2 regions of the Sodalis sp. RH19 genome follow, and region 1 is predicted to be linked to the other one. Evidence: predicted binding sites of a transcription regulator. Region 1 holds the regulator's gene; the other holds the start of a gene.

Evidence for each region. The regulator Fur, encoded in region 1, represses iron uptake genes when iron is present. The targets are predictions, from matches to a motif close to ATAATAATGAGAACNACTATCAA.
Region 2: the regulator Fur is predicted to act here: its motif matches at 13,523-13,545, upstream of fepD (Fe(3+)-siderophore ABC transporter permease).

Annotation. Positions count from the first base shown of each region.
Region 1 is NZ_CP178734.1:3,041,027-3,056,376, forward strand. It holds gene ACL2XF_RS13810 (DUF979 domain-containing protein) at 1-243, opposite strand, end outside; gene ACL2XF_RS13815 (DUF969 domain-containing protein) at 240-971, opposite strand; gene pxpA (5-oxoprolinase subunit PxpA) at 1,146-1,877, opposite strand; gene pxpC (5-oxoprolinase subunit PxpC) at 1,877-2,860, opposite strand; gene pxpB (5-oxoprolinase subunit PxpB) at 2,854-3,510, opposite strand; gene ACL2XF_RS13835 (type 2 GTP cyclohydrolase I) at 3,648-4,391, opposite strand; gene phrB (deoxyribodipyrimidine photo-lyase) at 4,427-5,872, opposite strand; gene ACL2XF_RS13845 (YbgA family protein) at 5,903-6,856, opposite strand; gene kdpE (two-component system response regulator KdpE) at 7,218-7,898, shown strand; gene ACL2XF_RS13855 (DUF3861 domain-containing protein) at 7,919-8,224, opposite strand; gene ACL2XF_RS13860 (PadR family transcriptional regulator) at 8,211-8,810, opposite strand; gene pgm (phosphoglucomutase (alpha-D-glucose-1,6-bisphosphate-dependent)) at 9,041-10,684, opposite strand; gene seqA (replication initiation negative regulator SeqA) at 10,712-11,245, opposite strand; gene ACL2XF_RS13875 (alpha/beta fold hydrolase) at 11,449-12,213, shown strand; gene ybfE (LexA regulated protein) at 12,421-12,720, shown strand; gene fldA (flavodoxin FldA) at 12,899-13,414, shown strand; gene fur (ferric iron uptake transcriptional regulator) at 13,770-14,240, shown strand; gene alsR (transcriptional repressor AlsR) at 14,803-15,350, shown strand, end outside.
Region 2 is NZ_CP178734.1:3,979,274-3,994,623, reverse strand. It holds gene malT (HTH-type transcriptional regulator MalT) at 1-996, shown strand, start outside; gene ACL2XF_RS18055 (TonB-dependent siderophore receptor) at 2,519-4,816, opposite strand; gene fes (enterochelin esterase) at 5,132-6,406, shown strand; gene ACL2XF_RS18045 (MbtH family protein) at 6,508-6,714, shown strand; gene ACL2XF_RS18040 (enterobactin synthase subunit F) at 6,750-10,712, shown strand; gene ACL2XF_RS18035 (ATP-binding cassette domain-containing protein) at 10,716-11,516, opposite strand; gene fepG (iron-enterobactin ABC transporter permease) at 11,513-12,514, opposite strand; gene fepD (Fe(3+)-siderophore ABC transporter permease) at 12,514-13,500, opposite strand; gene entS (enterobactin transporter EntS) at 13,633-14,916, shown strand; gene fepB (Fe2+-enterobactin ABC transporter substrate-binding protein) at 14,991-15,350, opposite strand, start outside.

The DNA.
Region 1 (15,350 bases):
CATCAGGATCACCAGCACGCCGACGCCGATATGCAGCGCGCGCTGCGCATCGGCTCCCGGCCCAAGAAACCGCGCCGTCAGCGCATAGCTCCAGTCGCCAACCAGGAACACCAGCCCGTAAAGCCCCCAGAAAACGCCCGTCAGCCAGCGCCGGGGGTTGGCTTTGTCGCGCAGCGACATCACCGCGACAATCAGCAGCACTACGCCCGCCAGCCAATAGAGATAGTTTTGTTGAAACGTCATTTTTCGCTCCCCGCCGACTGTAATGCGGCCTGGTTGAGCGCCGTGAGCTGTGCCGCCAGGCGCTGGTCCATGCGCCTGAGGCGAAACGCGTGGATCAGGAAGGCGAAGATGGCGGTGGGCACGCCATACAGGGCGATATGCAAGGGTTCGGTCTGGATGCCAGCCGATTCCAGCATAAAATTGTGCATGAAAATAATGGCGCCGAAGGCGACAAAAATATCCTCGCCAAAAAATAACCCGACGTTATCGGTGGCGGCCGCCATGGCGCGCAGGCGGTAGCGTACGTCCTGCGGCAAATCGCCATAGCGGTTTTCGCAGGCGCCTTCGGCCATCGGCGCCAGCAGCGGGCGCACCATTTGCGGATGACCGCCCAGGCTGGTCAGGCCCATGGCCGCCGTCAGTTCGCGCGCCAGTAAATACACGATCAGCAGCCGCCCGGCGGTGGCGCGCTTGATTTTGGCGATCCAGTGCTGCGCATGCTCCTTTAAGCCATGACGCTCCAGCAAACCGATTACCGCCAGGGGGATCAATAAAATAAACGCCAGGTTACGGGTGGCTAAAAATCCCGAACCGAGTTTTTCCAGGATGACGGTGATGGGCATATGCGCCGCAAGGCCGGTAATGACGCCGGCGATAATGACTACCAGCACAGCGTTCACGCGCAGCAAAAATCCTATGATAATCGCCAGGATGCCCAATAAAGGCCAAAGGTTTACCGCCTGTTGCATGATGAGATCCTCGAAGACGAATAAAAAGAATGAGTGGCACAACGGGCCCATGGGCGTCAGATTACCAATAAATCAGCGGCGCGGGAGATAGGGAATACCTATAGAAGACAAGAGGGTAATAACGCGGCGCCGCTGATCCGGCGGCCATCCCTGGTCAGCGGGGCAAGCGCGCGGTCATGACGCGGCGATGGGGATGCCCTGGTCGAGAAAACAGGCGTGTATGCGCCGGGCAAACGCCAGCGCGTGGGGGCCGTCGCCATGCAGGCAGACGGTATCCGCCCGCAGCCTGATCCACTCGCCCGCAGGCGTGCGGACCCGGTTCTGGCGTACCATCTCCAGCGTACGCGCCAGGGCCTGGTCCGGGTCGGTAATCAGCGCGTCCGGCTCGCCGCGAGGCACCAGGCTGCCATCCCGGCGGTAATGGCGATCGGCGAAGACCTCGTGCCTGACGGTAAGCCCCAGGCGCTCGCCGGCCTTGATCAGTTCGCTCCCCGCCAGGCCCACCAGGCGCAGGGATGGGTCGACGTCTTTGACCGCGCGGGCGATGGCCTGCGCCAGGGCCGGATCGCGCGCGGCCTGGTTATAGAGCATGCCATGCGGTTTGACATGGACCATACGCCCTCCCTGCGCACGGGTGATAGCCGCAAGCGCGCCCAGTTGATACACCACCTGGGCATAAACGGTTTCCGCCGGCAGCGCCATCGCGCTGCGGCCGAAGTTTTCGCGATCCGCAAAGCTTGGGTGGGCGCCGATGGCGACGCCATAGCGCAGCGCCCAGGTTACCGACTGGCGCATGGTGTCCGCATCGCCGGCATGAAATCCACAGGCGATATTGGCCGAGCTTATCAGCTGCAGCAACGCTTCATCGTGCGCGCCGCCTTCACCCAAATCGGCGTTGAGATCCATTAGTTCACCTTTGCGTGTGTTCCGGCCGGCGGCGTAGACGGTACCTCCTGCTGCCGGGTAAGTTCAAGCTGCCAGGCGATCTGCTCCAGGTAACGCTGCTGATCGAGCCAGGCCCCCTGGGCCTCTTCCAGCGTACACTGGATAAAATGGATCGGCTCGCCCAGGCGGATCTGCGCCAGATGGAACAGATCGGCGGCAATAACGCAGGCAATACGGGGGTAGCCGCCGGTAGTCTGGGCGTCAGCCATCAGCACGATAGGCTGGCCGCCGTGCGGTACCTGCACTACTCCCGGCAGCAAACCATGCGAAAACAGCTCGCGATCGGTATTGCGGATAAGCGTCGGGCCCTGCAGGCGATACCCCATGCGATTGCTTTGGGGGCTGAGCTGCCAGCTGGAACGCCAGAAGGCATCCTGGGAGTCAGCGCTGAATTCACGGTATTCAGGGCCGGGCAACGCGCGCACCCGGTTGCCGAACAGCAGTTGCCTGATACCCATTTGCCGGGTCGGCTGATATCGCGGCTGGCCGGCGCGCAGTACATCGCCGTCGCCAATCATCCGGCCCTGGTGGCCGCCGAATCCCGCTTTCAGATCGGTGCTGCGTGAGTTAAGCACCACCGGCACGTCGAAGCCGCCGGACACCGCCAGATAGCTGCGCATGCCGTGTTTCGGCGTTCCCAGCTTCAATGTCTGGCCAGGTTGGACCTTGAAGCGCCAGCCGGTCCAGACCGGTTGGCCATCCAATTGCGCATGGCAATCCGCGCCGGTCAGGGCCACCCAGCCCGAGGCGGTAATATCGGCACTGAATTGGCCAAGGGTAATTTCCAGCACGGCGGCTTGCGCGTCATTGCCCACCAGCAGATTGGCCATTTGCATGGCCGGCAGATCAAGCACCCCGCCCTGGCTGATGCCAAGGTTACGGTAGCCGGTGCGCCCCCCGTCCTGGACGGCGGTCATCATGCCGGCGTGTATAACCTTCAACATACGCCCTCCTTTTGCGGCACGAAGCGCACATTATCACCGGGCAGCAGCAGCGTCGGCGATGTGTTCAGCGGGTCAAACAGCTTAAGCGGCGTGCGGCCGATAATTTGCCAGCCGCCGGGTGTGGCCAGCGGATAAACCCCGGTCTGTTTACCACCGATGCCGACCGACCCCGCCGGTACGGACAAGCGCGGCTCGGCGCGGCGAGGGACGGCCAGGATCTCCGGCAATTCGCCCAGATAGGGAAATCCCGGCTGGAAACCCAGAAAATAGACGATATACGCCGCGCCCGCATGGCGCTCCACCACCTGCCGCGGCGACAGGCCGGTTTGCTCCGCCACCCAGGCTAAATCCGGGCCGCTTTCGCCACCGTAAACCACCGGAATCTCCACCTCGCGCGCTTCGGGAATGATGGCATCGCTCTCTTCCCACCACATTTGCAAACGCTCGATGGCATCCAGCGCCGACTGCTGGGGATGGGTCAGCAGCACGGTGAGATTATTCATGCCGGGAATGGCCTCGCGCACCTCGTCGTGGTGCGCCAGACGTGCGGCCAGCCCCCAGATCCGCCGCTGGCTCGCCAGGGTAACCGGGGGTTCCAGCTCAAGCACCACGGCGCGCTCACCTAATAAATAACATCTAGCCCGTTGCAACCAGACCTCCTGAAGACCTGTTTCGGCGCCGGCTACGGTTTCGCTATGTACTTTTTAAGAAAATTATAAGCCGGTTAACCAATGGTTTATTTGCAGGTACTGTAAAGCGTTTCCGGGCAAAATGTAATAGCCGCCGGTCAAGCCGGATTGGGAATATCGATAAACGTCACGTCAAAACCATGCGTTCGCGCCAGCCAGTCGCCCAGCGCCTTGATGCCGCCCCGTTCGGTGGCGTGATGGCCGGCGGCAAAAAAATGCAGGCCCATTTCCCGGGCGGTATGGATGGTTTGCTCCGACACTTCGCCGGTTATAAACGCATCCATCCCCGCGCGCGCCGCCTGTTCGATAAACCCCTGCCCGCCGCCGGTACACCAGGCCAGGCGCGCGATCAGCGCCGGCGCGTTATCGCCGCAGTGCAATACCTCGCGCTCAAGGCGCATTTCCAACCGGCGAAGGAGCTCCTGCGCGCTGACGGCGGGATTCAACTCACCCCACGGCACCAGCGGCTCCAGCTGTCCCTTGACGCTGATATCCAGCAAGGCGGCCAGTTGGGCGTTGTTGCCCAGCTCAGGATGGGCGTCCAGGGGCAGATGCCAGGCAAACAGATTGATATCGTGCGCCAGCAGGGTTTTCAGGCGCCGGCGTTTCATGCCGGTAACGACCGGCGGCTCATTCTTCCAGAAATAACCGTGATGCACCAGAATCGCATCGGCATGATGTTCCACCGCCGCGTCCAGCAGCGCCTGGCAGGCGGTAACGCCGGTGACGATACGTTGCACCTCGGCGCGCCCCTCTACCTGCAGGCCGTTGGGCGCATAGTCCTGGAAGGAAACGCTGTTGAGATGCCGATGGATAAGTTGTTCCAATTCATTGTTACGCATACTGAGAATACCTTCTGTCGCAAGAACCCCGACGTTTACCCCGTCCCGGAACTCAGCCCCAGGTTTTTGGCGGCTTGATACGCCGCCAGGGTGGTTTGGCGTGCGCTGCCATGATCAACTATCGGCCGGGGATAATCCAGTCCGGCGTGGCCGGCCCCGGGCCAACGGTGAGGTTCATGCACATAGCTGTCCGGCACCGCCGCCAGCTCCGGCAGCCAGCGGCGGATAAACACGCCCTGTTCATCGAAGCGGCGTCCCTGGGTGGTGGGATTGAAAATACGAAAATACGGCGCGGCGTCGGTGCCGGTGGAGGCGGCCCATTGCCAGCCGCCATTATTGGCGGCAAGGTCGCCGTCAATCAGCCGGGAGATAAAATACCGCTCGCCTTCGCGCCAGTCGATAAGCAGATCTTTTACCAAGAAGCTGGCGGTAATCATGCGCAGCCGGTTATGCATCCATCCGGTTTGGTTCATCTGGCGCATGGCGGCATCGACGATGGGGTAGCCGGTATTGCCCTGCTGCCAGGCGGCAAGCAGGACGTCATCCCGGCGCCACGCCACATGGCGGGTCCAGCCGATAAACGGCTGGTGCTTGCATAGGGCGGGATATGCCACGATCAGGTGACGATAAAAATCACGCCAGATCAGCTCATTGAGCCAGGTAAACGCGCCGCTGTCGGCATGTTCCAGCACCTGGGGATAAGCGCTGCGCAGGCGATTATAGCACTGGCGCGGGGAGAGTACGCCCAGCGCCAGATAGGCGGACAGCCTGCTGGTGGCGTCCTGGGAGGGAATATCGCGCATCTTGCGGTAGTCCTGCATTTGCTGATGGCAAAAGGTACGCAGCCGCGACAGCGCGACGTCCTCGCCCGCGGGATACGCCTCCCCCGGCGCCTGCCGGGGATAATCAAACGGGGCCAGGCCGTCCGCCGGCTCAGGCGCCGCGTTTATCCGGCGCGACGGCGCGGGCAGGCATTGCGGATCGGCCTCGGCCAGCTTGCGCAGAAAGGCGTTGCGAAACGGGGTAAACACTTTATACATGCCGCTGTCGCCGGTGCGCACGCTGCCGGGCGGCAGCAGCGTGCCGTCATCAAACCCCTGGCATATCACCTGGCCGTCCAGGGCCTGCTCCAGAGCGCGATCGCGCCGCTGCTCGTTAAATTCGTACTGGTAGTTGTAGAACAGCGCGTCAGCCTGTTGCCGCCGGCAGAAATCCGTGAGCCATGCCACCGAGGCATTAAAATCGGGACATTGATGGTAATGCAAAGCAATGCCGCGCGCCGTCAAGCCATGGCGCAGCGCCGCCAGATTATCCAGCAGGAAAGCCGCCTGGCGCGGCGCCATGCCGTGCAGGCGCCATTGCTCCGGCGTGGCGATATAAACCGCCAGCACCCTGGCGTCAGGATCACGGCAGGCGGCATAGAGCGCCGGGTTATCGTGGAGGCGTAAATCCGCGCGCAGCCAGACAAGATGTGTTTTCATGGGTTCTTCCTTGATAACGGTGAAGGGCGGTCAATGCCCGTAACGTAGCCGCAGGGCTTCCGGATAGGGTTCAAAATAGCGTTGCTGCGCCAGCCAGGCGTCAGGATATTCGGCCATATAATGCTTAAGCAGCGTAATCGGCGCCAGCAGGGGCTGCATGCCCTGCCGGTAGCTGTCGATGAGCGACGTCAGCTCCTGGCGCTGTTTTTGCGTCAGGTAACGATGGAAGTAGCCCTGCGCATGCATCAGGACATTGGTATGGTTCGGCCGTGTGGCGTTGTTCGACAGCAGCGCCATCAGTCGGTTACGGTATTCCAGGGCAAAACTTTCAAGCGTAGCAAAGCGATCCATGGCCGCGACAAACGGCCCTATCTGCCGGTACTGCGGCTGGGAATGAGCCAGCAGCAGCAATTTATAACGGCTGTGGAACGCCATGAGCCCGCCGCGCGTCAAGGGCTGTTGCAGCAGTTGATTAAACTCGTACAGCGTATAAACCCTGGCGACGAAATTCTCGCGCAGTTGCGCGTCGTGCAGCCGGCCATCTTCCTCCACCGGCAGCCACGGCAATTGCCGCATCAGTTCCCCGGTATACAGGCCGACGCCGTTTTTGCGCGCGCCGGCGCGATCGTACACCCTGACCCGTTCCATTCCGCAACTGGGCGATTTGGCGCAGACGATGTACCCGCATAGATCGCCCAGCGTTTGCACCTGCTGCTCGGAAAACGACTGCATCGGCTGCGTCAGATCGTCGTCGTTTTGGTTTTTGCCGGTGCGCATGGCGATGCGGCCCTGCTCGTCCCTGACCAAACGCAGCGCCGGCCGGGGGGTGGGCAAACCGATGGCCATTTCGGGGCAGATGGGCGCAAAACGCACGTAGGGAGCCAGTTCGTCCATGGCAAACGCGAAGCGGCGGTGTCCGCCGTCAAAACGGACTTTTTCTCCCATCAGGCAGGCGCTGATGCCGACGGGGATTTTATTGCCCATGCATGACTCCCACATATAATCGATCGTTAAGCAAAGCGTAGACGATTATCCCCGGACCCGCGGCGGGTTTGCGACAAAAGTCCCGCGGGTTAAAGCGCGGGCCGCCGATGCCGGCGTAGCACGAAGAGTGCGCTTTTTTAGCCCATAAAGCGTCTTGTTTAGCGTAATTTTACGCGCCGCGCCGCACGCTTTGCGCGGTTGCGGCAATGTTCCCCGGCCGACGCGGGATCGTATAGAGATAAAGATTCACCGCGCGGGGATATACGCGGATAATACCCAGGCGAGCAGGCGCTTTTTTTATGTTACCCTGCCGCTGGACGCGCCCGCCCGCTATGACGCCACAGGAGGAAACGTGAGCACCCTGACTGCCAATATCCTGATAATCGAAGATGAGGACGCCATCCGCCGTTTTGTCCGCCAGGCGCTGGAACGCGAAGGCTACCGGGTATTTGAGGCGGCCACCATGGAGCGCGGCTTGCTCGAGGCGGCCAGCCGTAAACCGGATCTCATCATGCTCGATTTGGGGCTGCCGGACGGCAACGGCGTGGATTTTATCCGCGATTTACGCTTGTGGAGTTCAATCAGCGTCGTGGTGCTGTCGGCCAGAAGCGACGAACAGGATAAAATCGATGCTCTGGACGCCGGCGCGGAGGATTACCTGACCAAGCCCTTCGGCATCGGGGAACTGCTGGCGCGCGTACGCGTCGCGCTCCGGCGTCCGCTGCGCGGCGATGAAAAGCCCGCGACGGTGAATTTTGCGGCGGTGAGCGTGGATCTGGCCAACCGCCAGGTGACACGTGACGGCGAGCTGTTGCATTTAACGCCCATCGAATTCCGCCTGCTGGCCGTCCTGATTGCCCATCAGGGCAAGGTCCTCACCCAACGTTATCTGCTGGGAGAGGTCTGGGGGCCCAACGCGGTGGAACACAGCCATTACCTGCGCATTTACATGGGCCATCTGCGGCAAAAGCTGGAGCGGGATCCGGCCCAGCCCAACCACCTGCTGACCGAGACCGGCATCGGCTACCGTTTTATGCCCTAGGCGGCTGTATCAGCCTGGCGTTAACCCGCCGCGCCCGGTCCCTTCTTCAACAACTGCATAAAATCGCGAAACGGTTCACGCAGCGGCGCAAACAAGGGATGTTTGCGATATTCCATCATCACCTCCGAGAACAGCTTGAGGCCGATGGCGAAAGACGCGGTTTTCTCAGGTCCGAAGGCCAGATCCTCCCGCCCCTGTAAACGCGTCACGATGCCCAGGATTTCATCGTGGTTTTCAACCTCGAACGACAGCGCGGGCATTTCCAGCGGCTGGCCGTGTTTATCGGCGATGGGCGCCACGGTAATTCTGTATTTATATCCCGCCATGATTTTCCTCCGCCGGCGCCGCCAGCACCTGCGCTATAGTATTAACCGCCTCCAGCAAGGCGGTGTTTATCCGCTCGACCTGCGCCGGCGTCAGATCGGCGCGCAGCATATTGCCGCGTAACAATCCCTTTAATTGCCGCATGCTGTCGGTTATGCCCGGGATCAGGCTGCCTTCCCCGCGTTTGCCTGCCTGGGCGAGCCGTTCGAACAGGGCGGTAATCGCCGCCTGATGCCCGGCCAGCTCTTCCTCGCCCGCCGGGGTAATCTGGTAGTTCTTACGGCTCTGGCCTTCGGCGGTGACCGACATCAGGAAGTCCTGATCCACCAGCAGGCTCAGGGTCGGGTAAATTACGCCTGGACTGGGAATGTACAACCCGGAAGAAGCCAGCTCGATTTCCTTGATCAGCTCATAGCCGTAGCTGGGTTTGCGGGCCACCAGCGCCAGCAGGATCATGCGCAGATCGCCATGGCCGAACAGACGCTGCGTCCTGTGTTCGCCGTCATGGTGCCCGTGGCGCTCATGGTGTCCCCTGCCGCCATGCATACCGCCACGGTCGTGCAAGGCATAATGATGATGATAAAGCATGGTTCTCTCCCGGTTATTTAGATATATCTAAATTAACGCATAACAAGAAAAAAGCAATAAAAGATATATCTAAATGAGGATTTTTTTATCTGCGCGCCAGTATCACCGGCTGCCTGGCGGCGCTGAAACGCAAAAAAAGGCGCTGATAAATCAGCGCCTTGGATAATGAAAGCTCCCCCGTAACGGCGGGTATGGCGGCGGCGCGAGATGCGCCAACCGCCGGGCGGGCCTTATTGTGCCCCGGCCAGTACTTCGCCGACGATTTCCACCGCCTCGCGTTCGATTTGTTCCCGGTGCTTAGGCCCCAGGAAGCTTTCGCAATAAATTTTGTAGGCCTCCTCGGTGCCGGACGGCCGCGCGGCGAACCAGCCGTTTTTGGTCATCACCTTCAGGCCGCCGATGGACGCGCCGTTGCCGGGCGCCTCGGTCAAGCGCGCGGTGATGGGGTCGCCGGCCAGGGTGCTGGCAGAGACCATTTCAGGCGACAGCTTGGCCAAAACGGCCTTCTGCGCGTGGGTGGCCGACGCCTGGATGCGGTTATAGCTGGGCGCGCCGAAACGTTGCGCCAGTTCATCATAGTGCTGCTGGGGATTTTTACCGGTGACCGCGGTAATTTCCGCCGCCAGCAGGCACATAATGATACCGTCTTTATCCGTGGACCAGGGCTTGCCGTCAAAACGCAGGAACGAGGCGCCGGCGCTCTCTTCGCCGCCAAAACCCAGGGTGCCGTCGAACAGGCCGTCGACAAACCATTTAAACCCGACGGGCACTTCCACCAGACGGCGGCCCAGATCGGCCACCACCCGGTCAATCATTTCACTGGAGACCAGGGTTTTGCCCACCGCCACGTCGGCGCCCCACTGCGGACGGTGCTGGAACAGGTAGTTGATCGCCACCGCCAGGAAATGATTGGGGTTCATAAGACCCGCCGGGGTAACGATGCCGTGCCGATCGTAATCCGGATCGTTGGCCAGGGCCAGGTCGAACTTATCACGCAGCGACAGCAGGCCGGTCATGGCCCATTGGGACGAACAGTCCATGCGGATAATGCCGTCGTGGTCGAGATACATAAAGCGGAAGGTCTGGTCGATTTGCTCGTTCACCAGCGTCAAATCAAGTTGGTAATGCTCGGCGATGCGCTGCCAATAGGCAATGCCGGACCCGCCCAGCGGATCGACGCCCAGTTTCAGTCCCGCTTTTTTGATGGCCGCCATGTCCACGACCTCGGCCAGCCCCGCCACATAGGACTGCACCAGATCCTGCGCATGGATATGGCCGCTGTTCCAGGCCGCGTCCAGCGACTGGCGCTTAACGCCGCGCAAATCGTCCGCCAGCAGGGCATTGGCGCGCTCTTCGATCACTTTGGTCAGATTCGTGTCCGCCGGTCCGCCGTTAGGCGGATTGTATTTGATGCCGCCATCTTCCGGCGGATTATGGGACGGGGTGATGACAATGCCGTCGGCCTGGGCGCCGCCGGCGCGATTGTGCGTCAGGATGGCGTTGGACACCGCCGGCGTCGGGGTAAAGCCGTTGTCCTGCTGGACGATGATTTCCACGCCGTTGGCGCTGAGTACTTCCAATACCGAAATAAACGCCGGTTCGGACAGCGCATGGGTGTCCTTGCCCACATAACACGGGCCGGTAACGCCCTGCCTGGCGCGCTCTTCGGCAATGGCCTGGCTGATGGCCAGGATATGGGCTTCATTGAAACTGTGGCGCCCCGCGCTGCCGCGATGGCCTGAAGTACCGAATTTTACCGCATGCGCGGTGTTGCCCGGCTCCGGACGCAACACATAATACTGCGAGGTTAACTGCGCGACATTGATTAAATCGCTTTGCCGGGCGGGCTGCCCGGCGCGGGGGCTATTAGCCATCGGTGCTTCTCCCTTGCCTGCTGTTGATCAAATGGTACCGCAAACTTTATCGGTCAGTTCCACGGGGAACTGCATTGCCAGCATAATGTGTTCCACCATGCTCCGTTTACGATCGGTGTTGGTGTTGGTGATAACCCAGTAGGGCGTTTGCGCTACCTGCTTGGGTTTAGTATGGCTGCCATTTTGCAATAATGTCTGCTCATCAGCGGCAAAATAAGTACGGGTGCGGCCGTGCAGGATATCCGCCGCCTCGGTAAATTCGGCGGGCGACAGGCTATACAGGGTGGACAGCACCAGCATAAAACGATCAACCGCCTTGCGCTGCTCGGCGTAGCTGTCGGAAAGGAGGAGCTCACGCATGGCGCGCACGCGATCGCGGGTCGCCGACGCGGCCTCCGCCTTGAGGGGGGTTTCCGGGGGCGGCGCGCTGCGCGCTGCGGCGCTGGCCTGAGCATTAAATTTCAGCATCCGGCGTAAAATATCCGAGGCGCTTTCGCCGATATGCTGCGTATGGCTGGCGATATAGCGGTAAAGGTCTTCGTCGACTTCAATTGTTTTCATCTTTATCCGGGGCTTTCTTCTCATAAATCAATCAAAAGGATTATACAAGCTAAACCTGCCCCGCGAATAGCGCTAGTATCCGGCTTCGGTAAAAAGTCGGAATTTCCCCCGAGGGCCTTCCTGGCGCCGCCGGTTTTTTTACGGCCGCGGGACGGATAACTCATGATAGGCTATCAGGCTCTGTTATCGCCATGAGGATCAGGATGAAATTACACTATCGTCTGCAACCTGCCCGGCAGCCGGGTGAAGCACTGCCGGTGATATTGCTGCACGGGCTGTTCGGTAGCCTTGATAACCTGGGCGTGCTGGCCAGGCCGCTTGGGGAACACCACGCCACCCTGCAGATTGATCTGCGCAATCACGGCTTGTCCCCCCATGACCACGATGCCGGTTACGCCGCCATGAGCCGGGACGTGATCGAATTGCTTGATGCGTTGCATATCGACGCCGGTCACCTCATCGGCCATTCCATGGGCGGCAAGGTCGCCATGACCCTCGCCGCCCAGGCGCCCGGCCGCGTTGCGCGTCTGGCGGTTATCGATATGGCGCCGGTGGCCTACCCCACCCGTCACCATGACAACGTCTTCGCCGCGCTCAGGCGCGTCGAGGCGGCGGGCGTCACACAGCGCACGGAGGCGGCGGCGCTCATGCGCCATGACGCCCTTGATGAGGAAACCATCCAGTTTTTGCTGAAATCCTTTCACCAGGGCCGGTGGCGGTTTAACGTCGAGGCGCTGTGGGATAACTATCCGGCGCTTATCGGCTGGCGGGAGTCGGCGCCCTGGCTAGGGCCGGCGCTGTTTATCCGCGGTGAAAAATCGCCTTATCTGGATGACAGTTACCGCCAGGCGATCCAACGCCAGTTCCCCCGGGCGCGGGCGCATGTGGTCGCCGGCGCCGGTCATTGGGTTCATGCGGAGAAACCCGCGGCGGTCATGCGCGCCCTGGCCCGTTTCCTGGAAGCATAGGCCGGGCCGCCGCCGGGGTTAGCGCCCGCGAGTTTAATATTGTCGTTTGCTACCGGGCTGGGGTAACATGGCCCGCTGTGTTTTATGGCAGCCCCGGCGTACATAAAACATAACGTTACGGGCGATGCGCGTCCGGCGGCGTAGCCAGCCACGCCGCCGGACGGGGTTTGCCCGCCTGCTTCTTGATGCACAATCCCTTCATGACCTATGGCAAAAGAACAAACGGACCGCACCACCCTGGATTTATTTATCGATGAGCGGCGCCCGGGAAGACCGAAGACGAACCCCCTGTCCCGCGATGAGCAGTTGCGCATCAACAAGCGTAACCAGCTGCGCCGGGATAAAAAGCGCGGCCTGCGCCGGGTGGAGCTGAAAATCAACGCCGAGGCGGTGGATGCGTTAAATGAGCTGGCCTACCGGCAAAACCTGTCGCGCAGCGAGCTGATCGAATTGATTTTACTGGCCGAGCTTGAACGGCAACAAGGCGCGGATCCGCATCCGGAATAAACTTGCCGGCCCGGTAAAGCGCCATCCCGTCCAGGGCCCAAGGCCGCGGACGGGGCAAATTTGCGACAAAACCCGGCCGGCGAGTTTCTCCCCGCATAAGGGTCTGCTATGATTGCCGCAGAGCATCGCTGATTCTGTTACGGAACATATCCATAATATTTAAGAGGTTTTCAAATTCATGGCAACTGTAGGCATTTTTTTTGGCAGTGACACCGGCAATACCGAAAATATTGCCAAAATGATTCAGAAGCAACTGGGTGCGGATGTTGCCGAAGTTCATGACATTGCCAAAAGCAGTAAAGAAGACCTGGCGCGGTTCGACACCCTGCTGCTCGGCATCCCGACCTGGTATTACGGCGAAGCGCAATGTGACTGGGATGATTTTTTCCCCACCCTGGAAGAAATAGATTTCTCCGGCAAAAAAGTGGCGCTGTTCGGCTGTGGCGATCAGGAGGATTACGCCGAATATTTCTGTGACGCCATGGGCACCATTCGCGACATTATCGAGCCCAACGGCGCGACCATCGTCGGTCACTGGCCCACCGCCGGCTATCATTTCGAAGCGTCGAAAGGACTGGCGGACGACAATCACTTCATCGGCCTGGCCATTGACGAAGACCGCCAGCCCGAGCTGACCAATGAACGCGTGGACGGCTGGGTGAAGCAAATCAGCGCTGAATTGCAGCTCAGCTAAAGTAAGGCCGTGCGGGAGGGTGCCGCCGCCGCGGCGCCCGGCAAGGGAATCGGTTGCCGTCATGGCGTCGGGACGGCGCCGCCAACCTCACTGATAACTAAATCCTTTCAAATTAATAGATACAAGTTTTTAACTTTTATCCACAACGCGGTACAATAGCGCAGCGGTTCCACCCTTTTTAGCAAAATGTTGCAGAATTCGCCCCCTGAAACGGGCTATAGTTGTTAACAAGGCGCGGTTTTCATTTTGGACAGGCAGTCTTATAATGAGACGGCGTCACATTTTTCGGGCCGACCGATGTTATAGGCTAAGTTAGCCTACAATCAGATTATCAAAGTAACAGGACTAAACCCGCATGACTGACAATAATATTGCATTGAAGAAGGCCGGCCTGAAAGTCACCCTTCCCAGACTGAAGATTCTGGAAGTGTTGCAAGATCCGGAATGCCATCACGTCAGTGCGGAAGATCTGTACAAAAAACTGATCGATATGGGTGAGGAAATCGGCCTGGCCACGGTATATCGCGTGCTAAACCAATTTGACGACGCCGGTATCGTAACCCGCCACAATTTTGAAGGCGGCAAATCCGTTTTTGAACTGACGCAACAGTATCATCATGACCACCTGATCTGTCTGGACTGCGGCAAGGTTATCGAATTTCGCGACGAGTTCATCGAAGCGCGCCAGCGTGATATTGCCAAAAGGCACAATATCAAGCTGACCAACCATAGTTTATATCTGTATGGGCATTGTGAAATCGGCAACTGCCGCGAAGACGAAACGCTGCACGATCACGCCGATATGCTCAACGGCGTAAAAGAATAACCGCGGCGCGGTCCGTTTCTCCAAAGCGGCTGTTATCGCGCCGCTTTCTCACCCTGCAACGATTTTTTCAATGAGGCTAAACGCCGCCCGTCCCCTTCCCTGATAACGTTTCCTTCCCGAAGCGCGTCGACAAGCGTCGTATCCGCCAATCACCGCCGTGCTCACCGCCGGCAAACTTCAGAAAACTTCACAGAAAATAAAAATAAATAAAGAATAAATAGAGGCCCTGGGACGCCTTTTTGGGCTCATCTGCGTAATCCATTGAAAATACAACGTTTTTATTGCGATTTTTTCACCAGGTAAATTATTCTGTGAATCTGATGATAAAGCTATTTTTCGCTGTCAGCAGTAAGCGACAACAAAAGATATATTTTAATTATATGATTTTATTGAATTAATATAGCCAAAAATACCTTCCTGAGATTAACCCGTATCGGTGACTCGATTTTTACACAAAAAGTAAATTTATAAATTAATAAAAAACGTGAAGTTCGCAGCAGATTTTAAACTTTCGCCATGGTGATATAGTGACAGGCAATGTTAATCACCAGAGATAGTCCAGATGAATGATGCGGAACTGCAAAACGATATGCCGCGCGGCATAGGCATTGCTCCTTATATTCGTATTAAACAAGAAGGCATGACTGAAAACGAAAGCCGGATAGTGGAGTGGTTTTTATCTCCCGGCAACCTCACCGACGTCTCGGGGATCAAAGAGGTGGCCCTGAGTCTGGGCCTGTCGGAAGCCATGATTGTCAAGGTGTCGAAAATTCTCGGTTTCAGCGGCTTTCGCCAGCTGCGCAGCGCCATCGTCGAGTACTTCGATCATGCCGACCATGATATCACCGCCGAACTCTCGCCCACCGACAGCCCGGAGGATGTGGTCAACAAAGTGTTTAACCTGACCGTACGCACCATTGTCGAAGGCCAGGCGATAGTCGACGCCAACGTCATCCAGCAGGCGGCCCAATGCTTTTTTGCCGGCCATCAGCGCGAGCTGTACGGCGTCGGCGGCTCTAATTCCATTTGCGCGGACGTGCAGCATAAATTCCTGAAAATCGGCTTGCGTTGCAATGCCTACCTGGACGCGCATTTGATGATGATGTCGGC
Region 2 (15,350 bases), 940 kb from region 1:
TTCCTGCTGCGTCTGCGCGCGCAGCTGCTGTGGTCCTGGGCGCGCCTGGACGAGGCCGAACAGGCCGCCAGCGCCGGGCTGAAGGTGCTGGAAAGCGCCGAACCGCAGCAGCAGCTGCAGTGCCTGGCGATGCTGGCCAAAATCGCGCTGGCGCGCGGCGATTTTGATAATGCCCGCAGCCATCTGCACCGTTGCGAGAACCTGATAAGCGGCGCGCAATACCATAGCGATTGGGTGACCAATGCCGATAAGCCGCGGGTGCTGTTCTGGCAACTGACCGGGGATGTCGATGCCGCCGCGAGGTGGCTGGACCAGACGGTGAAACCGGATAACGTCGATAACCATTTTTTGCAGGGGCAGTGGCGTAATATTGCCCGCGCCCAGATTCTGCTCGGCCAGTTCGACGAGGCGGAAGTGGTGCTGGACGAGCTTAATGATAATGCCCGACAACTGCATTTGGTGAGCGATCTTAACCGTAACCTGTTGCTTAATAATCTTATTTATTGGCGCACCGGGCGCAAGAACGATGCCCAGCGGGTGCTGATGGAGGCGTTGTCGTTAGCCAATCGCACCGGTTTTATCAGCCATTTTGTTATTGAAGGCGAAACGATGGCGACGCAGCTGCGGCAACTGCTGCAGCTCGGCGTGCTGCCGGAGCTGGAACAACAGCGGACCCGGCGCATTTTGCGCGATATTAATGCCCATCATCGCCATAAGTTCGCCCATTTCGACGAAGATTTTGTCCAGCAATTGCTGCATCATCCGCAGGTGCCCGAGTTGATTCGCATCAGTCCGCTGACCCAGCGGGAGTGGCAGGTGCTGGGGCTGATTTATTCGGGTTACAGTAACAACCAGATTGCCGGCGAGCTGGACGTGGCGTCGACCACCATCAAAACCCATATTCGTAATCTTTACCAGAAGCTGGGGGTGGGGCAGCGGCAGGACGCGGTGCAGCAGGTGAAAAAGATGCTGACGATGATCGGTTATGCGGTATAAGGCGCATATCGATTACGCGTCCGGGCTGTTGACGGCGCCGGCGCTTTTTTTCGTTCGGGCGTGATGGGTAAAGGGGGGCGGTATTACAGCGGCCTCGTGGCGGCTTGAGCCCGGTGGGCAAAGGTTTTGTTTGCGGTCAGCTGAATGTTGCGTCGGGGAGGGGTCGTTTGCCGTGTGCGGGGGAGGCTTATACTGCCGCGGCGGAAGGTTCGCTTGCGGGGGAGGCTTATGCTGCGGCGGTAGGAGGTTCGCTTGCGGGGAGGCTTATGCTTCGGCGGCGGGAGTTTCGTGTGCGGGTAGGCTTATGCTGCGGCGGCGGGAGTTTCGTTTGTGGGTAGGCTTATGCTGCGTCGGCGAGAGTTTCGTTTGCGGGTAGGCTTATGTTGCTGCGGCAGAGGTTTCGCTTGCCGTGCGTCCGGTGGTTATATGTATTGCCTGGCGCCGGCAAGCGACAAGGAGGCCGTACCGCGACGGCCTCCTTGACCTCCGCGCGCCCGGCAGGTCGCGCGTCGCTGCGCGATGCCTTCCTCCGCCCATGCCCCCGTTATGCACCGGCCCGGTTAGCGCTCCCGGCGCAACCGGGCCTTTCGCCGCTCCCGGCGGCTCATGCCGGGGGCACAGGCGCCGTCAGCGCGCTTTATGCCGGTCCATATGTCGCTGTTCGTACTGCATGTTATGAAGCGATAGCGGCGCTGTTGTTTTGGATGGGGGCTGGCGTCGGCATAGGATTGACGGTTATCGAATGCAACACGTATGGAAAACCGTTGGCACAGCGAAAATCAGTCATGCAGTCATGCAGTCATGCAGTCATGCAGTAAGGCATTCATCATTCAGTTTTGAGTTTTAACAGTAAGCATTACGCTTTCAGCCATTAGCCATTAGCCATTAGCCATCAGGCTGTAAACATTAGCGCAAAATGAATACTGAGACTTTTCCCGGTAAGCGCATACCGCTAAGAACCTCAAAACGCTGTTTTACTGGCAGGCGATGGTGTTGACGTGGTGCCGGCATAGAGTGCGCCGGCAGCGCACGTCACGGCTGGATGAGCCGCCGGGAGCGGCGAAAGCCCGGCTTGCGTCTGGAACGCATGCCGGGCGGTCCACAAGCCGGGATGGGTGATGCCGGGCACCGCGCAGCGGCGCACGATCTGCCGGGCGCGCGGAGGTCAAGGAGGCCGTCGCGGTACGGCCTCATTGTCGCTTGCCGGCACCCGGCACGGCATATCACCGCCGAACGCACGGCAAGCGAAACCTCCGCCACGGCAGCATAAGCCTACCCCCACACAGCAAGCGAAACCCCCACCGCAGCAACATAAGCCTCCCCGCACACGGCAAGCGAAACCTCCATCGCAGCAACATAAGCCTCCCCGCACACAGCAAGCGAAACCTCCGCCACGGCCTCCCCGCACACTACAAACGAAACCCTCTCCGGCCTGCCAATCCTCTCGCCGCCAGCGCCCCTCCTTTGTCAACAAACCCAACATACCAGCGGCACACCCTTTCCCCCGCTACCGGCGCCGGCTTCAAAAGTGAGTATTAAGGCCAAGGTAGAAGGTCCTGCCCGGTTCGTTGTAGGTGGCGGCGCCGGCGCCGTACATATAAGCGTTGGTGGCGGCGTTGCCGGTGGTCTGGGCGTTACCGGCGCGGAACTGGCGCTTGTCGAAGACGTTGTCGATGCCCAGGGTCAGGCTGGCGTATTTGTTGATATCGTAGGTGCCGCTCAGGCCGACAATGGCGTAAGGACTGACCTCATTGGTTTCGCTGCCGGTAACGCGTTCGCCCTTGTAGTTGTATTTTTTCGGTTTCTGGCGTCCATACCATGAAAGGGTGGACTGTAGCGACAGATCCTGGCGCGCCTGCCAGCTCAGGGTGGAATTCAGCGTATATTCCGGAATGATCGACAGGTAGTCCCCGGTCTCTTTATTTTTGCTTTCAATGATATAGGTAACATTGTTATTCCAGGAAACCGTTTCGCTAACCGGGATATTCAGCGTACCTTCCAATCCCTGCACCACCGCCTTGGGTACGTTTTCCCAGCGATAGATATCGGACGCGCCGTTGGTCGAGACGCCGGTCGGCACATAACCCGCCTCGATTTTATCGCGGTAGTCATTGCGGAAATAGGTCACGCCCGCCTGGTAGCCGTCGCGTTTAAATTCCAGCCCGATTTCTTTGTTGATGCTGGTTTCCGCCTTGAGATCATCATTACCCAGCAGATAACACCCGCCGGTGCTGGCGGCACAGCCCTGGCCGCGGCTGTAGAGCAGGTAGTTGGGGTTGGTCTGGAACAGGCTCGGCGCTTTATAGGCGCGGGCGATGCCCATTTTCAGGGTGAAATCCTGTCCCAGCCCCTGCGAGAGGTTAAGCGAAGGGCTCCAGTTGTCGCCGACGATGGAATGGTGGTCGAAGCGCAGCCCCGGCACCAGCATGGTGCTGTCGGTCAGTTCCATATTATCCTCGGCGAACAGCGAGAAAATATCGGCCGAGGAGTAGGGGCTGCGTCCGGTGCTGGCCACGCCCGGGATAGCGCCGCCCAGGAGGGTCTGGGTATTCGACGCCGGATCCTTCATTTTCTGCTGGTTCCACTCGCTGCCGGCCGTGAGGGTCTGGTTGACCCCCAGCTCAAACGGCACGCTGAGTTCGGTATGCGCCAGCACGCTGTCCAGCTGGATGGTGGAAAAATCATTGCTGGCGAAAATCCCCTCCGTGCCGCCGGCCAGCCCCTCGTCCAGGCGGGTATTTTTTGTGCGCTCATATTGCAGGTAATTTAGGGTGCTGACGCCGCTGTCCCAGGCGCCGCGCCAGGTCAGGGCATGGGTCTGGCGATAGATACGGTTGGTTTCATGGCCGTAGTTGTCCTGCACCAACTGGCTGGTATTGGTGTTCTGGGTATCGCCGGCGTAGATATTGCCCTGGCGGCTGTAGGTGGTTTCATATTCCAGGCTTTGCATCGGCGCCAAATCCCAGTGCAGGAGGGCATCGATATTTTTGTCCCTGACCCCTTCGCGTCCGGCCGGGACGGTATCGGCATAGGTGCCGGTGCGCAGGGACTGATGACCGTCGTTAATATCCTGGGCGTCGGCCTGGGTTTTGCTGTAGCCGCCGGTCAGGCGGAAGCTGAACGCGTCGCTCAGCGGCCCGGACAGGCTGAAGTTGGTGCGTTTGGTCGCGCCTTCGTCGTCATGCTGCGGCATATTCAGATAGGTATTCCATGAACCATGCCAATCGCGGGTGTCTTTTTTGGTAATAATATTCACCACGCCGCCGGCGGCGCCGTTGCCGTAGCGCGCCGCCGCCGGTCCGCGGATCACCTCGATATGATCGATCATTTCCGGCGGCACCCAGGCGGTATCGCCCCGGGTGTCGCGCTCGCCGCGCCAGCCCTGGCGCACCGAGTTGCGGCTGCTGACCGGCAGGCCATCAATCAGGATCAGGGTATTTTCCGGCCCCATGCCGCGGATATCGATTTGGCGGTTGTTGCCGCGCTGGCCGCTGGTGGAATTGCCGGTCAGGTTGACGCCGGGCATGGTGCGGATGATTTCCGACACATCGCGGGCGGGCGGCCGTTTCCTGATTTCATCGGCGCTGATGGTGGATACGCCAGGCGCCTGGAGATTTTGCTTTGCCGCGGTGACGACGATGGTATCGCCCGCCGCGCTTTTGCCGCCGCTGGTTGCCGTGGCGTCGTCCGTCGTCGCGGAGGTTGATACCGGTGCTGTGGTCGTGCTGTCGGCCGCAGGCGCGGCCAAAGGAAGCGCCAGAGTTCCCAGACCCAGACTGATTAGGGTCGCTAAGGAGTAACCTGAGAATGTGGTATGCATATGTTCCCTGATCTGTAGCCGATCCCGTGACTGCTCCGGCGAAAGCCAGCAGTATGGACGGCCTGCTATGTTATAAATTGGATAAAATAAGCAGTTTTTTCAGCAACTGCCGGCGGCTAGCACGCAATGTTAAATCGCTGTTAACATTACGTTATTCCCTCGTTCGGCCACGCCATTGACAAATAAAACCGACCCTTAATGGAACTTTTACACACTATTGCAAATAGAAATAATTATCAATAGTATTTAGTTTACGTTTTAGATTAAAACGTCTACATTCACGGTTTACATAAGGAATCGCGCCCGGTGAAAAAAATGATGTTGGCCCGCGCCGATGTGGGCGGCGACGACTGGTGGCGGGAGGTGGAACGCCAGGGCGCGCCCTGGGTGGAGGCCGGTGCGTCCGGGCAGTGCGGCGTGATATTCCTGTGGCGCGACCCCGGGGGCGACGAGCGCGCGTCCCCTATCCGCCGGGTATGGATTAACATCAGCGGCGTGACCGACCACCATAGCGATACCGGTCCGCAAAGCCTGGAGCGTATTGCCGGCACGGATGTCTGGTATTGGCAAACCAGTCTCGGCGCGCAGTGGCGCGGCAGTTATTGCTTTATCCCATGCCGGGACGACGGGGCGTTCGGCGCGGCGGCGGCGCCCATGGACCGCGCCGCGCTGCGTAACGCCTGGCGTGGTTTATTTTCCGGCGCGGTCGCCGACCGGCTTAATCCGCTGCGCGCCTGGACCAACGGACGCGGCCATCCGGTTTCCGCGCTGCATATGCCGCTGGCGCCCCCGCAGACAGCCTGGAACGAGTACGACAGGCTTGGCCCGGTGGCCGGGCGCACCCTGCCGCCGCTGCCGTCGCCCGCAGGGCTGGAGCGCCATCGCTGGCATAGCGAACGCCTGGGCAACAGCCGCGATATCTGGGTATTCACCAGCGGACGCCGGCATGCGCCCGGGCGTCCGCTGGCCATCCTGCTGGACGGGCAGTTCTGGGCGCGGCAGATGCCGGTCTGGTCGCCGTTGCTGCATATGACGCGCGCCGGGGTCCTGCCCGAGGCGGTCTATGTATTGATTGACGCCATCGATAGCCCACGGCGCGGGCGTGAATTAACCTGCAACCCTGAATTCTGGCGGGCGGTACGGGAAGAACTGCTGCCGCAGCTGGCAGCCTGGGCGCCGTACCGCGCCGATCCGGCGACGACGGTGGTGGCGGGGCAAAGCTATGGCGGCCTGTCCGCCCTGTATGCCGCCTTAAACTGGCCCGGGCATTTTGGCTGCGTGCTCAGCCAGTCCGGTTCGTTCTGGTGGCCCGACCGGGATGCGGCACAGGCGCGGGACGCCTGCGGCGATGCCCGTGGGCTGCCGGCGCAGATCGGGCGGGGCCTGGGCGACGGACTGGCGCTGAAGGTCTTTATCGAGGCCGGCAACCGGGAGCGGCTTATTCACCAGGTAAACGACCGGGTGGTGGAACTCCTGCGCCGGCAAGGGCACCGGGTTGATTACCGGGTGGTGGACGGCGGCCATGACGCGCTGTGCTGGCGCGGCGGCCTGCTGGACGGGCTGGCCGCGCTCTGGTCGCCCGGCCGCTAGCGCCCCTGGCCGGCGCTTCCCGCGTCCATGCCCGGCCTGGCTATTTTCGCCCCGGGCAATCCCCGTCATTGGCGCTATCGCAGCAAAATAAGGAGTGCGTTTTGGAACACCCCAACCCCTTCGACGATCCGCAACAGATTTGTCTGGTTTTGCAAAACCGCCAGGCCCAATACAGCCTCTGGCCGGATTTCAGCCCGGTGCCCGCCGGATGGACGCCGGTTTTTGGCCCGGCGCCGCGCCCGGAATGCGGCCGGTGGCTGGAAACCCACTGGACCGATATGCGTCCCGCCGCGCTGCGCGGGGCATAAGCAGCGCAACCCATCGTTTTTAAGGAGTTACCGCCGTGTCAGAAATATCCTTGCCAACCGGCGCCGATGGACAGCCGGCCGAACTGCCGCTGGTGGCGGCGCAGCCCGGTATCTGGGTGGCAGACCAACTTTCCGCGCAGCCCAACGCCTATGCGGTGGCGCACTATATCGAGCTTAAGGGCGATATCGATGAAGGCTGCCTGCTGCGCGCCATCGACCAGGGCATGGGCGAAGCCGACACCCTGCGCATGCGTTTTGCCGAGCGTGACGGCATTGCGGTGCAATGGGTTGACGGCGATCTGACCTTTGACCGTCCCGATTGCGTGGATCTCAGCGCCGCCGGCGACGCCCGGAACGCCGCGCTGGCGCTGATGCAGCAGGATCTGGCGGGAGATCTGCGGGTGCTGAGCGGCAAACCGTTGTACCGGCATCTGCTGATTCGCGTGGCCCGCGATCGCTGGTTTTGGTATCAGCGCTATCATCATCTGATCGTCGACGGCTTTAGTTTTACCGCCATCACCCGCCGCATCGCCGTGCTGTATAGCGCCTTCATGCGCCGGGAAACGCCGCCGCCGTCGCCTTTTACCCCCTTTCAGGGGGTGGTGGAGGAATATCAGGCGTATTATCAGTCGGATGCCTGGCGCCGCGACGCCGCTTTCTGGCGCGAAAAAACCGGCCGACTGCCGGCGCCGGGCACGCTGTCGCTCAAACCGTTGTCCGGCCAGGCCGCCACCACCCATGTGCTGCGTTATGCGCTTGATCTCGATAGCCGGCTGTTCGCCGGCCTGGTCACGGGGGAGGAGCGCGCGCCGGGCATCGCCGATCTGGCCCTGGCGCTGGTGGCGTTATGGTTTGCCCGGCTGTGCGGGCAACCGTCCTATGCCGCCGGTTTTATCTTTATGCGCCGTATGGCCTCGGCCGCCCTGGATGCCACCGGTCCGGTGATCAATGTCCTGCCGCTGGCCGTGACCGTCGGCCCGGGGCAGACGCTGGGCGCCTTGGCCGCCGCCCTGTCCGGCGAGCTGAAGAGCCTGCGCCGCCATCAGCGTTATGATGCGGAACAGGTACTGCGCGACCTGGGCCGCACAGGGGATGAACAACCGCTGTTCGGCCCGGTATTTAATCTGAAGATGTTCGACTTCCAGCTTGATTTCGCCGGGGTGGAGGGCGTGACGCACGCGCTGGCTTCCGGGCCGGTGCGCGATCTGGAAATCGCGCTCTATCTTGGGGAAGAAACGGTAGCGGTGGAACTGGTGGCCAACGCCGAGCGGTATACCGCCGGCGAGCTGGCCGGCCATGCCCGGCGCCTGCCGCTGCTGCTGCGCCAGTTTGCCGCCGATCCCGCGCTGCCATGCGGCCAGGCCGATTTGCTGGGCGAGGCCGACCGCGCGCTGCTGGCGCGCATCAATGATACCGGTAAAACGCTGGCGCCGGATACGCTCGCCACCCTGCTGGCACGCCAGGCGTTGCGCACGCCCCAGGCCGTGGCGCTGGCGGATGCGCGGCGCCGCCTGACCTACGGCGAAACCCGCGGGCAGGTGCTGGCGCTGGCGCAACGGCTGGCGGCGCAGGGGGTGCGCCCGGGCGATATCGTCGCCGTCGCGCTCCCGCGCTCGGTATTCCTGACGCTGGCGCTGATGGCGGTTATCGAGGTGGGCGCCGCCTACCTGCCGCTGGACACCGGTTATCCGGACGAGCGGCTGCAACTGATGCTGGACGATGCGCGGCCGCGGCTGATTATCACCTGCGCCGGACAGGCCGCGCGGTTCGACGGCCGCGGCGATCTGTTGCTGTATGAGGCGCCGTTGACCGCGGACCCGCGGCTGCCGCGGGATTTCCCCCGGCCGTCGGCGCATCATCCCGCTTATATTATCTATACCTCCGGGTCGACCGGACGGCCGAAAGGCGTGGTGGTGGCCCATGACGCCATCGTCAACCGGCTGCTGTGGATGCAGGATCGCTATCCGCTGAGCGCGGATGACGCGGTGCTGCAAAAAACCCCCTGCAGCTTTGACGTATCGGTGTGGGAATTTTTCTGGCCGCTTATCAACGGCGCGCGGCTGGTCATGGCGCCGCCGGACGCCCACCGCGATCCGCAGGTGTTGCTGCAGCTTATCGCCGATTACCGCGTTACCACCCTGCATTTCGTCCCCTCGATGCTGGCGGCGTTTGTCGCTTCACTTGCCGATGACGGCGCCATCGCCTGCTGCGCCACCCTGCGGCGGGTATTTTGCAGCGGCGAGGCGTTGCCCGCCGAACTGTCGCGCCTGTGGCAGCGGCGCACCGGGGTGGAGCTGCATAACCTCTACGGCCCCACCGAGGCCGCGGTGGACGTCAGCTGGTACCCGGCCCACGGCGAGACGCTGGCGGCGGTGCGCGGGGCGCATGTGCCGATCGGCTTCCCGGTATGGAATACCGGCCTGCGCATTCTTGACGGGCGGTTGCGGCCGGTGCCGCCGGGCGTTGCGGGCGATCTCTACCTGACCGGCGTTCAACTGGCCCAGGGTTACCTGGCGCGCCCGGAGCTGACCGCCAGCCGGTTCGTGGCCGATCCCGACGGCGACGGCGGGCGGATGTACCGCACCGGCGATGTTGCCCGCTGGCTGGACGACGGCGCGGTGGAGTACCTGGGCCGCAGCGATGATCAGCTTAAAATCCGCGGGCAGCGGGTGGAGTTAAGTGAAATCGATCATGCGCTGCTGTTATTGCCGGGCGTGCGCCAGGCGGTGACCCATGCCCGGGTATTGGGCGCCGCGCCTGATGGCGGCATCGGCGGCGATGCGCGGCAACTGGTCGGCTATCTGGTGGCGCAGCCGGGTGAAAGGCTGCACCCCGAGGCGCTGCGCGACGCCCTGGCCGAACGGCTGCCGGCGCATATGGTGCCGGTGGCGCTGGTCGAACTTCCGGCCCTGCCGCTCAGCGCCAACGGTAAACTGGATCGCAAGGCGCTGCCGTTACCCCAGTCGCGTCGGGCGACACGGGGGCGAGCGCCGCAAACCGCCATCGAGCGGCGGGTAGCCGCGCTGTTTGCGCAACTGTTGCAACAGGAAATCGGGTCCGTCGACGATGACTTTTTTGCCCTTGGCGGCCATTCCCTGCTGGCGATGCGGTTGGCGGCGGAGCTGCGCCGCGACGTGGGTAAGCCGGTAACCGTCGGCCAGGTGATGGTGGCCTCGACGGTGGCGCGCTTGGCCGCGCTGTTTGATGATGAGGTGGATAACGACCCCGGCGATGCTATCCGGCGTTCCGGACTGGACGCGGTCCTGCCGCTGCGCCAGGGCGAGGGCCCGCCGCTGTTTTGCTTTCATCCCGCCTCCGGTTTCGCCTGGCAGTTCAGCGTGCTGCGGCGCTATATCGATCCGCGCTGGCCGCTGGTGGGTATCCAATCGCCGCGTCCGGACGGTCCGCTGCAGCGGTGCGGCACGCTGGAGCAGGTGTGCGACGCGCATCTGCTGACGGTGCGCGATATACAGCCGCACGGCCCTTATCATTTTATCGGCTATTCGCTGGGCGGCACGCTGGCGCAGGGCATTGCCGCCCGTTTACGCGCGGCGGGGGAAACGGTGGCGTTTCTCGGCCTGCTCGATACCTACCCGCCGGAGACGCGCAATTGGGACGCGGTGCAGGGTAAACATGTGCTGGACCCCGAAGTGCTGGAGGAAGTGCGGCGCGAGCGCGAGCAGTTCATCGCCGCGCAACAGGGTATTGCGGAGCCGGCGGGGGACGAACAGCGGCGGCTGTTCGATGCCATCGAGGGCAATTATGCGGATTCGGTACGCCTGCTGGCGGCCAGCCGCAGCGCGTATTTTGCCGGGGAAGCCACGCTGTTCGTGGCCCGGCGCACGCTGCCCGCCGCTATGGACGTGCGCCGGACCTGGTCAGATTATGTGGACCGGCTGCGCGTGCACGAACTGGACTGCGCCCATGTGGATATTATTTCGCCCGCGTCGTTCCAGGTGCTCGGACCCTTGCTTAACCAGGCGCTCAGGGAACTGTAGGCGTCAGCCCCGGCCCAGCGGCACGATCATCGGCGTATGGGATACCGGATCGTCGATGATCATGCAGCGCAGGCCGAATACCGCCTCCACCAGTTCGGCGGTGACGATGTCCACGGGCGCCCCCTGGGCCAGGATACGCCCGTCGCGCATCGCCACCAGGTGGGTGGCGTAGCGGCAGGCGTGATTAAGATCGTGCAGCACCACCACCAGCGTATGGCCGGCGCGGTGCAACTCGCGCATCAGTTCCAGCAGGTCTATTTGATGGGCGATATCCAGCCAGGTGGTGGGTTCGTCCAGCAGCAGCAGCGGCGTTTGCTGCGCCAGCACCATGGCGATCCAGACCCGCTGCCGCTGGCCGCCGGACAGGGTATCCACCGGCCGTTCCGCCAGCCCGGCGACGCCGGTGGCGCGCATCGCTTCCTGCACCGCTTGTTCATCGCGCCCGCTCCAGCGGCTTAATAGCGATTGATGCGGGTAGCGTCCGCGCGCCACCAGATCGCCCACCGTGATATCCCCGGGCGCGCTGGAGCTTTGCGGCAACAATCCCAGGCGCCGCGCCACCTCCTTGGTGGCGTAGGCGCCGATCTCCCGGCCGTCCAGCCATACGGTGCCCTCGCCGGGCCGCATCAGGCGGCTGAGCGTGCGCAGCAACGTCGATTTGCCGCAGGCGTTGGGGCCGATGATCACCGTCAGTTCACCATCGGGGATGGTGATGGACAGATCGCGGGCAATCACTTTTTTATCATAGGCGAGCGTAAGATTTTCCGCCCGCAGGCGGCTGGACGACGGGGTAAGGGCGCTCATTTTTTTCGCGACTCCCGGATTAATAAGCCGATCAGATAGAGGCCGCCGATGCTGACGGTAACCACCCCGACCGGAAGCTGATAAGGCGTAAACATACGCTGGGCGGCGAGGTCGGCCGCCAGCAACAGCAGCGCGCCGGTCAGGGCCGCCAGGGGGATCGCCAGGGTTTGGCTGCCCGCCAGGCGGCGTGAAATCTGCGGCGCCACCAGGGCGATAAAGGAAATGGGGCCGGCGGCGGCCGTTGCGGCGGCGGTCAGGGCCACGCCCGCCAGCATCAATCCTAGTCGCGATCTTTCCACCGGCACGCCGAGCGCGCAGGCGGCGTCATCGCCCATTTCCAACAGGCGCATGCGCCGCGACAAAGCCAGGGCCAGGGCAAAGGCCAGGACAATCGGCACGGCCACCGGCGGGCATTTCGCCCAGGTCATGCCGTTAAGCGATCCGGCGCTCCATAGCCCGGCGGTCAGGGCGGATTCCAGCGAGGCGCTGACCACCAGCCAGGTGTTAAGCGATACCAGCAGGGCGCGAACGGCAATGCCGACGATAATGAGCCGGAAGGTCTGGATGCCGTTGCGCCAGGCCAGCAGGTAGACTATGGCGGCGGTCAGCAGGCCGCCGGCAAGGGCCGCGCCGGTTATGCCCAGATAGCTGCTGTTGAACAGCACTATCGCTATCAATACGGCGCTGTGCGCGCCGGTATTGAAACCCATGACATCCGGGCTGCCGAGCGGGTTGCGCATCAACGACTGGAAAATAGCGCCGCTGGCGCCCAACGCCGCGCCCAGCAATAACGCCATCGCCACCCTGGGCAGCCGCCATTGCGTCACGATAACCTGGATATTGTGCGCCGCCGCGCCGCGCAGGGCGTCCACCACCTGCCGGGCCGGAAGCGGGAGCGACCCGGCGCCGAGGGCGTAAATCGCCAGCGCAAGGCAGGCAAGCAGCAGGATGCCGACGGTCAGCGACGTCCTGATCCGGGCGTGCCGGTTCGCCATCATCACCGGCTTATCATCCGGTGGCGGCGTACCAGGGCTATCAGCACCGGCGCGCCGAGCAGCGCCGTTATCACCGATACGCGCAGCTCGCCGGGCACCATCACCCGGCCCGCCATATCGCTGCCCAGCAGCAGCAGCGGCGTAAGCAGCAGCGTCCAGGGCAGCAGCCAGCGGTGGTCCGGGCCGGCTATCCAGCGCGCGATATGCGGCATCATCAGCCCGATAAAGGCTATCGGCCCCGCCAGCGCCGTAGCCGCGCCGCATAACAGGGTAATGGCCGCCAGGCCGAGCAGCTGCGTCAGGCCCACCCGCGAGCCCAGCGCCGTCGCCAGTTCGCTGCCCATGCCCAGGGTATTGAGCGCCCGCGTTAGCCAAAGCGTCAGGCCGGTGCCCAGGACGATAGGCCAGATAACGGCGTTTACCGCCGCCATGCTGCGGATATCCAGCGAACCGGCCTGCCAGAAGCGCAATTGGTCGTAGACCAGGGGATTGAGCAAGGAAATACCGGAGGCCATGCCGTCCAGCACCGCGCCCAGCGCCACGCCCGCCAGGGTGAGGCGAATGGGGTTCAGCCGCCCGCCGCCCGCCGCGCCGATTAACGCCACCAGCAGGGCGGCGGCCAGCGCGCCGGCAAAGGCAAACCACAGGTAGCGATCGATGGAGGCGGCGCCGAAAAAGGTGATGCCCAGCACCACGGCGAACCCCGCGCCGGCGTTGACGCCAAGAATGCCGGGGTCGGCCAGCGGATTGCGGGTCAGGGTTTGCATCAGGGCGCCGGACAGCCCCAGGGCGATGCCCACCAGCAGCCCGGCCAGCGTGCGCGGCAGGCGGCTCTCGAGGATAATAATACAATCCGGGCTGCGGCAGGCGCCGGTCAGCGCGGGCAATACCTGGTCGGCGGGAATGGTTTTGGCGCCGATAAACAGGCTCGCCGCCATCAATAATGCCAACAGCACGCCGCTTAACAGCAATCCGTAATAATGGCGCATAAAAGGCTAAACCATAAATTATATGATAATGATATTTATTATCGTTATTACTCGCAATAACTTATGATAGCATGACTGCTTCCCTGATTGCAGCGCCCAGTGGCGTCGAATTCCCCGGATAGTTAGCGTCTTATGCAAAAACCCTCGTATTTACTCGATATCAGCCTGCTGAAAACCCACCCCGCCTTCCGGGCGGTTTTTATCGCGCGGTTTTTGTCCATCCTGGCGCTCGGCATGCTGGCGGTGGCGGTGCCGGTGCAGATACAGGCCATGACGGGGTCCACCCTGCAGGTCGGGCTGGCGGTGACGCTGGCGGGCGGCGGTATGTTCGTCGGCCTGCTGGCCGGCGGGGTGATGGCGGATCGCCGCGAGCGGCGCGGGCTTATCCTGTTTGCCCGCGCAACCTGCGGGGTGGGGTTTATCGGCCTGTGCCTTAACGCGCTGCTGCCGGTACCGTCCCTGTTCGCGATTTATCTGCTGGCGGTGTGGGATGGTTTTTTTGGCGCGGTGGGGGTGACGGCGCTGCTGGCCGCCACGCCGTCGCTGGTCGGGCGGGAAAATGTCATGCAGGCGGGCGCCATCAGCATGCTGACCGTGCGCTTCGGCGCCATTTTATCACCGGCGGCGGGCGGCCTGGTCATCGCCTCCGGCGGGGTGGCCTGGAACTACGGGCTGGCGGCGCTTGGCACGCTGCTGACGCTGTTGCCGCTGCTGCGCCTGCCCAGGCTGGCGCCGCCTCCCCAGCCCCGGGAACACCCGCTGCACGCGCTGGCCGGCGGCATGGCCTATCTGTTTCGTCATAAAACCATCGGCCTGGTGGCGCTGATCGGCGCCCTGCTGACCATGGCAAGCGCGGTACGGGTGCTTTACCCGGCGCTGGCGATAAGCTGGCATATCAACGCCGCCCGGCTGGGGTTGATGTATGCGGCGGTGCCCCTGGGCGCGGCGATAGGCGCGTTTACCAGCGGCCGCGTCGCCGCCACGGCGCGGCCGGGAAGAATGCTGTTGCTTACCGCCGTCATGGCGTTTATCTGCGTCGCGGCATGCAGCCTGATGCCGTTCTACGCGCTGGCGCTGCTGTGTCTGGCGGGCTTTGGTTACTTCAGCGCCATCAACTCGCTGCTGCAATATGCATTGATACAACAGCTGACGCCGGATCATCTGCTGGGCCGCATCAACGGCCTGTGGACCGCGCAGAACGTCACCGGCGACGCGCTGGGGGCGCTGGTATTGGGGGGGTTGGGCACCCTGATGCCGCCGGGGCTGGCCGCCGCGGCGTTCGGACTGGCGGCGGCCCTGGCGGGGCTACTGCCGGCGCTGGCGCTGCGGGGCCTGCGCGCCGTGGATATGGCGCGGCATCGGGATCAGGGCCGGCCGGCGGATGAAATCCCGCCCGCCGGCCGCAGTGAGCCATAACCGCCATGAATCCCCTCCCGGCCGGGAATGGCCGCGGCATGACGCGGTTAGCCACGCGGCAGGACGGGGAAAGATCACGGCTTGGCGAACAGTTGTTCCAGGCGGGCCAGCACATTGCTGGCGCTGTAGTAATCAAGGCGGAAGGTGTCGTTGCCAAGGGCGTAGACCCGGCGGTTTTGCACCGCCGGCAGATGCGCCAGGAACGGATTGGCCAAGAGCAACCGGGCGCTGGCGTCATCGCCGGCAAACAGCAGGAAGGTTTGCCCGTTCAGGCCGGCGGCCAGGTTTTCGCCGGACAGCTGGACGATATCCTTGCGCACGCCCATGCTTCTGCCGCCAGCGGGGATAGCGGGCGGTTCGGCCAGCGTAAAGCCCAGCTGGCGCAGCAGCTGGCCCTGCGGCGAATCGGCGGTCCACAGGTTGGCGGCTTTGCC